2 regions of the Bradyrhizobium sp. USDA 4341 genome follow, and region 1 is predicted to be linked to the other one. Evidence: riboswitches for the same ligand, from Rfam matches in the RefSeq annotation. Region 1 holds a riboswitch; the other holds the start of a gene.
What was found. A riboswitch is a leader RNA that binds a small molecule or an ion and turns the genes downstream of it on or off. The one in region 1 is predicted to bind cobalamin.
Positions count from the first base shown of each region.

Region 2: it holds a riboswitch for cobalamin, as region 1 does, so the genes downstream of both, metE (5-methyltetrahydropteroyltriglutamate--homocysteine S-methyltransferase) here and ACVIGB_RS48210 (DUF1636 family protein) in region 1, are expected to answer to the same signal.

Region 1 is NZ_JBSSGO010000002.1:9,086,028-9,089,371, forward strand. It holds gene ACVIGB_RS48200 (cobyric acid synthase) at 1-791, opposite strand, end outside; gene cobO (cob(I)yrinic acid a,c-diamide adenosyltransferase) at 803-1,456, opposite strand; cobalamin riboswitch at 1,493-1,708, shown strand; gene ACVIGB_RS48210 (DUF1636 family protein) at 1,802-2,176, shown strand; gene cobW (cobalamin biosynthesis protein CobW) at 2,173-3,207, shown strand; partial or broken gene cobN (cobaltochelatase subunit CobN) at 3,207-3,344, shown strand, end outside.
Region 2 is NZ_JBSSGO010000002.1:7,982,763-7,986,106, reverse strand. It holds gene metE (5-methyltetrahydropteroyltriglutamate--homocysteine S-methyltransferase) at 1-1,738, opposite strand, end outside; cobalamin riboswitch at 1,838-2,039, opposite strand.

The DNA of each region.
Region 1 (3,344 bases):
TCGAAATTGGCAATCCGCGACAGCGCCAGAAACGCGATCTTGCACTGGCCAGGCTTGCGCGCGTCGCCGAGCCCGAGCGCGTCTTCGGCCGGAAGCTCGCCGGCGCGAGTGAACCAGGGCAGCACGCCGAAGCCGCGCCAGGCGGTGCGGGCTTCGATCAGCCGGTAGCCGTCGTCGAACAACGTCGGATCGCCACGGAATTTGTTGATGACAAAACCCTGGATCATCGCGGCATCATCGGGGTCGATCACCGCCTGGATGCCGACGAGCTGCGCGATCACGCCGCCGCGGTCGATATCGCCGACCAATACCACGGGCACGTCGGCCCTGCGCGCAAAGCCCATATTGGCGATATCGGACTTGCGCAGATTGACCTCGGCGGGGCTGCCGGCGCCTTCGACCAGCACCAGGTCGGCGCGCTGCTTCAGGCGTGCAAAACTCTCCAGCACCGCGCCCATCAGCGATGGTTTCATGGCGGCATATTCGCGCGCGCGGGCGGTCGCGATCCGCTTGCCGTGCACGATGACCTGCGCGCCGACATCGGTTTCCGGCTTCAGCAGCACCGGGTTCATGTCGGTGTGCGGCTCGACGCCGGCGGCGAGCGCCTGCAATGCCTGCGCACGCCCGATCTCGCCGCCGTTGACGGTCACGGCGGCGTTGTTGGACATATTCTGCGGCTTGAACGGCAGCACGCGCAGGCCGCGACGTCGGGCGGCACGCGCGAGGCCGGCGACGATGAGCGACTTGCCCACGTCCGAGCCGGCTCCCTGGATCATCAATGCGCGCGCCATGGCAATAGCAGTCAGAACTCGACGCCCGGCTGGGCCTTGATGCCGGAGCGGAAGGGGTGCTTGACCAACGTCATCTCGGTGACGAGATCGGCGATCTCGATCAATTCGTCCTTGGCGTTGCGCCCGGTGAGCACGACATGCGTCATCGGCGGCTTCGACGTGGTCAGGAAGTCGACGACATCGGCGATCGCCAGATAGTCATACCGAAGCGCGATGTTGATCTCGTCGAGCACGACCATCCGCAGGCTCGGATCCGCGATCAGCTGCTTGGCTTTTTCCCAGCCGGCTTGCGCTGCCGCGACGTCGCGCGCGCGGTCCTGCGTCTCCCAGGTAAAACCTTCGCCCATCGCATGGAATTGACAGAGATCGCCGAAATGCCCGGTGAGCAGGCGGCGCTCGCCGGTATCCCAGGCGCCCTTGATGAATTGCACCACGGCGCAGGGAAAGCCGTGCGCCACGCAGCGCACGATCATGCCGAAGGCGGAGGAGGATTTTCCTTTGCCGGCGCCGGTATGAACGATGATCAGGCCCTTTTCACCGCTCTTGGTCGCCATGATCTTGTCGCGGGCGACCTTCTTTTTCGCCATTTTGGCCGCATGCCGCGCATCCAATGAAGGGTCGGCGCCGACGGCGCCATCTTCAGCGTCGTTTCCATCAGAAATCATCACGGTCCTTCGGCTTGACAAGTGCGAGGCCAGGACGAATGGTGACCCCGCGTTGGTTCCTGTCCTACGACAGGCGAAGAGGGAATGCGATAGGGCTCGGACCGCAAGGTTTGCCCGAAGCGCAGCCGCCCCCGCGACCGTGACCGGAGAGATGCCCAAGCCACTGATTCCCTGATGGAGTCGGGAAGGTGGGCATCACGGGAGAAATCCTACTCCGCAAGCCGGGAGACCTGCCGACGCAGTGTGTTTGAGACCGGCGGACGGGGTGTTCCGCGACGGGGAACGAGCCTGTTCACGTCAGGTTCGTGTGCCTCATCGCTTCCCGCAGTCAATCCAGGAAGGGCGATGAGCGTTACACTCCATGTCTGTATCACCTGCCGCGCCGGCCAGACGCTCGCCGAAGGCGAGCTCGCGCCCGGTGCGCGCCTGCATGCCGCGCTTGTTGAGGTGGGCGTGCCCGATGACGTCAATCTGGTTCCGGTCGAATGCCTCTCGGCTTGCAGCCAGGGCTGCTCGGTCGCGCTCAGCGCACCGGGCCGGTGGTCCTATGTCTACGGCCGCCTGTCCGCGGACAATGCCAGGGATGTGATCGCCGGTGCTGCCGCCTATGCGTCGGCGCCTGACGGCATCGTGCCGTGGCGCAGCCGTCCCGAAATCTTTCGCAAGCAATCGCTTGCCCGAATTCCCCCCATCGCCGTCGTGCCGGAGGCCGCAGAATGATGACGCTCGCCAAGGTTCCGGTCACCGTCGTGACCGGCTTTCTCGGGTCCGGCAAGACGACGTTGATCCAGCATCTGATCCGGAACGCCAACGGCAAGAAGCTCGCGGTGCTGGTGAACGAATTCGGCAGCGAAGGCGTCGACGGCGACATCCTGAAGTCGTGTGCGGACGCCAATTGCCCGACCGAGAATATTGTCGAGCTGGCCAACGGCTGCATCTGCTGCACCGTCGCCGACGATTTCATCCCGGCGATGGAGCAATTGCTCGCGCGCCCCGTGAGGCCCGATCATATCGTGATCGAGACGTCCGGCCTCGCGCTGCCGAAGCCGCTGCTGAAGGCATTCGACTGGCCGGAGATCCGTTCGCGGATCACGGTCGACGGCGTGATCGCGCTGGCCGATGCGGAGGCCGTTGCTGCCGGCCGCTTTGCGCCGGACCCGGCCGCCGTGGATGCGCAGCGCGCGGCAGATGAGAATCTCGACCACGAAACGCCGTTGTCCGAAGTGTTCGAGGATCAGATCGCCTGTGCCGATATCGTGCTGCTGACCAAGGCCGATCTCGCGGGTGCCGAGGGGATCAAGGCGGCCAAGGCTCTGATCGCGGCCGAGATGCCGCGCGAGGTGCCGATGTTGCCCATCGTCGACGGCGCGATCGACGCCCGCGTGATCCTCGGTCTTGAAGCGGCGGCAGAGGATGACCTCGCGTCGCGGCCGTCTCACCATGACGGCGAGGACGAACACGAGCACAACGACTTCAATTCCGTGGTGATCGATCTTCCGGAGATTTCGGACGTCGACGCGCTGATCGCGTCGATCAAGGGGCTGGCACGCGAGCAGAACGTGCTGCGCGCCAAAGGCTATATCGCGGTCGAAGGCAAGCCGATGCGGTTGCTCGTGCAATCGGTCGGCGAGCGGGTCAGGCATCAATTTGACATGCCCTGGGGTGCGCGAGCGCGGCAGTCAAAGCTCGTCGTGATCGGCGAGCACGGTGATATCGATGAAGCCGCGATCAGGGCGCGACTAGGTGTCTGATGCACGTCGTCTTCCGCGAGAGCCGCGGCCTTGAGGAGACCGCGACGCCAAGAGACCTCGGCCAGGATCCGGCCGATCTCGTGGTTCTGTCGTTTTCCGACAGCGATCTCGCCGCGTTCGCGGCCGGCTGGCGGCGA
Region 2 (3,344 bases), 1.1 Mb from region 1:
TCGTTACTGGCCCGGTCAACATCGCCTTCACCGGCTTGCTGGTCAGTGATTGCGCGTAGAGCCACCAATCCACAGTGATCGGTTTTGGCCGCAAAACATCTCCGAATAGGATCGGTGGCCTGACACAACGCGAGCCATAGGATTGCACCCAACCATTTCTGGTGAATGCGAAGCCGGCGAGTTTCTCGCCGAAGTACTGCACCATGTCATTGCGCTCAAACTCGCCGTGCACGAGCACGTCCAGACCAATGTCCTCCTGCCAACGCAGAGCGCGCGCAGTCTCCTCCTTGAGGAATTTGTCGTACTGCTCGTCGCTCATGGCGCCTCGCGAATGTGCCGCGCGGGCATTCCGGACCTCTGGGGTTTGCGGGAAGGATCCGATCGTCGTGGTGGGAAAGGCCGGTAGTCTAAAGCGCTTGCGTTGGATCTCGGCTCGACGGACAAATGGGCTGGCGCGCCGGCACATGGCCTCGTCGATCGCTCGCATCCGCACCGCAAGATTGGCATCACGGATCTTTGGTGAAGTCCGGCGGCCGGTCACCGCCGACTGCGATTCAGCAAGACTTTGAGCAACATTCTGATCACCCGCGAGTGCCCGCGCCAGGATCGCAAGCTCACGCATCTTCTGTACCGAAAAGGCAAGCCAACTCTTGAGATCGGATGCAAGTCCGGTCTCGAGTTCAACATCGACGGGCACATGCAGCAGCGAGCAGGACGGAGCGATCTGAACACGATCCCTGCCTAGCTTCGCAATGGCGGGATCCAGTTGCTGGCGGAGCGCCGACAGGTTCGACCGCCAAACATTTCGTCCGTCGACGACGCCGAGGGACATGACGAGATCACTTCGCCGGGCAGCAATGATCCGGTCCAACAGGTTCGGTGCGCGAACCAAATCCACGTGCAGTCCGGCAACGGGCATGTTCAAAGCTGTGTCCAGATTGTCGCCGAGATCGCCGAAATAGCTCGCGACCATGATCTTGACGTTTGGTACTTCCCTGGCGAGCCGATCATAGACGTGCAGCAAAGATCTTCGCGTCCCCTCCTCCAGATCCAGGACCAGGCAGGGCTCGTCGCATTGAACCCAGTTTGCTCCCCTTTTGCCTAGTTCTTGCAGAACCTCGATGTAGACCGGTATTAGCTCATCCAGGAGTGACAGCGGCTGGAACGCAGGATCCGCACTCTTGCCAAGCTTCAAGAATGTGACCGGCCCGATCAGGACAGGGCGCGTCTGGAACCCCAGGGCCTTGGCTTCCTCATACTCCTCGATAGGCTTGCGAGAAGATAGGCGGAACGTCTGTCCCCGATGAAATTCAGGAACCATGTAGTGGTAGTTGGTGTCGAACCACTTGGTCATCTCCTGTGCGGGCGCGCCAAATCCGCCCGATCCGTGGCTGCAACTGGTATTCTGGCGATCGCATTGTGAACCGCGTGCCATGTCGAAGTACGTCTTGAGCGAAACCGACTCGATTTCCGACGCGTAGACTTCCGGGATGGCACCAACCATGACAGAGGTGTCGAGCACTTGGTCGTACAACGAAAAATCGTTGGACGGAATGACGGTGACACCGAGGGATTTTTGGCGGGCCCAGTTCGCAGCACGCAGGCCAGCTGCGTCCTCGAGCAATTGCTGTTCGCTGATTGCGCCGGCCCAGTAACTTTCAAGCGCGCGTTTGAGCTCGCGTCTTGGACCGATCCGAGGCGTTCCAAGCGTGGCAACCGGAAGGGAGAGAAGAGACATAGCGCTAACCCCGTAGTTGGGGGCAAAGGCCTTGGCGGACGCAAGCAGGATCGCCCGAGCGGCGGCGGCTTGGCGCACCACCGGGACACCCCGCCCGTGGACGTATATGTGGTCGAGGCAGGTCTCCTGGCTTGCGGGTCATCGCTGCTGTCCGGCCTTCCCGAAGCCGCACGGGCTTCAGTGACTTTGTTGGACAGCGGCTCGTCGCTTACAGTTGCGGGGGCAGCGCCGGCATGTTCACCGGCTTCCCTCTTAGCTCCGAATCCAGCGGGACCGGAGAACCTCTACGATTTGGAATATCGGCAAGAGGCCTCTTCCGTCAACCTCTCAGATGACTCTCTCACGTCAATGCTGCCATCATCAGTGATTCAAATGACCATTTAACGTCGAAAGTTGACCACGGTTGGAAGCCTCTCCAATAGAAGCACTCTCCAATAGAAGCACTCTCCAATGTATGTGGCGAAAGAATTGTCGAAGGCGCAAGTCACGGCGCTTCGAGTGGCATTTCGGTCTCTCGGCAGTCAAGAACCGCGCCAGGGACAAAACACCTGCGAAAACTCCATCGGGCATACCGGGCGCGCATATTTATCTGCGAACCAACCAATCCTGGTAGGCGATTTGCGGTCTCTGATGCCGATAATACTCGGGCATGCATATCGATTCACCTCTACGAACACCGGGATGCCCGCAATGACAATGGCTGTTCGGAGCACCGTCGGCGTCCTTGCTGTCACCGCCTTTGCGGTCGGCCCGTTCGGGTGGCCTGGTAAGAGCGTTCATGAATCAATCCGTCAGACAGATGCTCTCGAGAATGTTGAGTAACTCGAGAGGAAGCTAGCGTGACTTGATCGTTTCTCGCTTGCCGGCTGTCGCGACTGGAAACGGCTCATCCAACCATGAATGCGGAGCCGAGGCAGCTGGATTGAGCAGACTGCAACATCGTGCGCGTAGGTAGAAACCTGCGCACCATATCATCCGCCTGCCTGAGAACGCGCTTCCGACGATTCCACACGCCCGGCGGTGACGAGCGATTTCTGCTTATCATCAATTACGGCCGATAGCGATCGCAGGCGTTCGGGTGACAACACCGGACCAGACGGTTCAACAGCTCTCCAAAGCGCTTCCCGATTTCTCATCCGTAAATCGGCAGCGGCCTTCGCTTGGGCCTCGAAGATCGGCACGACAAAAGCTGAACAAGCCCGAGCCGATCGGCTGAATGGAAACATAGAAACGAGCGTCGGTCGGAAAGCCGACAAACACTGCACGAATCTGGCGCGATTTGCCGGCCATTTCCTGGCACGAAGGATGCAAGCTCAAGGGTGCCCAGACTTCTCCCCCTGGGCAGGTCCAGCACGGCAAATTGGGGTTGTAGCTGGCCCACTGAAGTTAGCGGCGCGTGGCTCGAGGGGACAGACAGCGCCTGCTCGCGCGGGACATCGGCAGGTGCCCGCGTCACGTTGCCGCTAACTTCTTCCAATCGAGGATAGCATCGAGGGCTGCCGCTTTGACGTGAGGATGAAAAACCGATGGTCCGGCCGTTATGAAGAGAATGTCTGCAAGAGGCGTGCTTTGTCTCTGTCAATCGCTAGTTTTCCTTGCTGGGCTG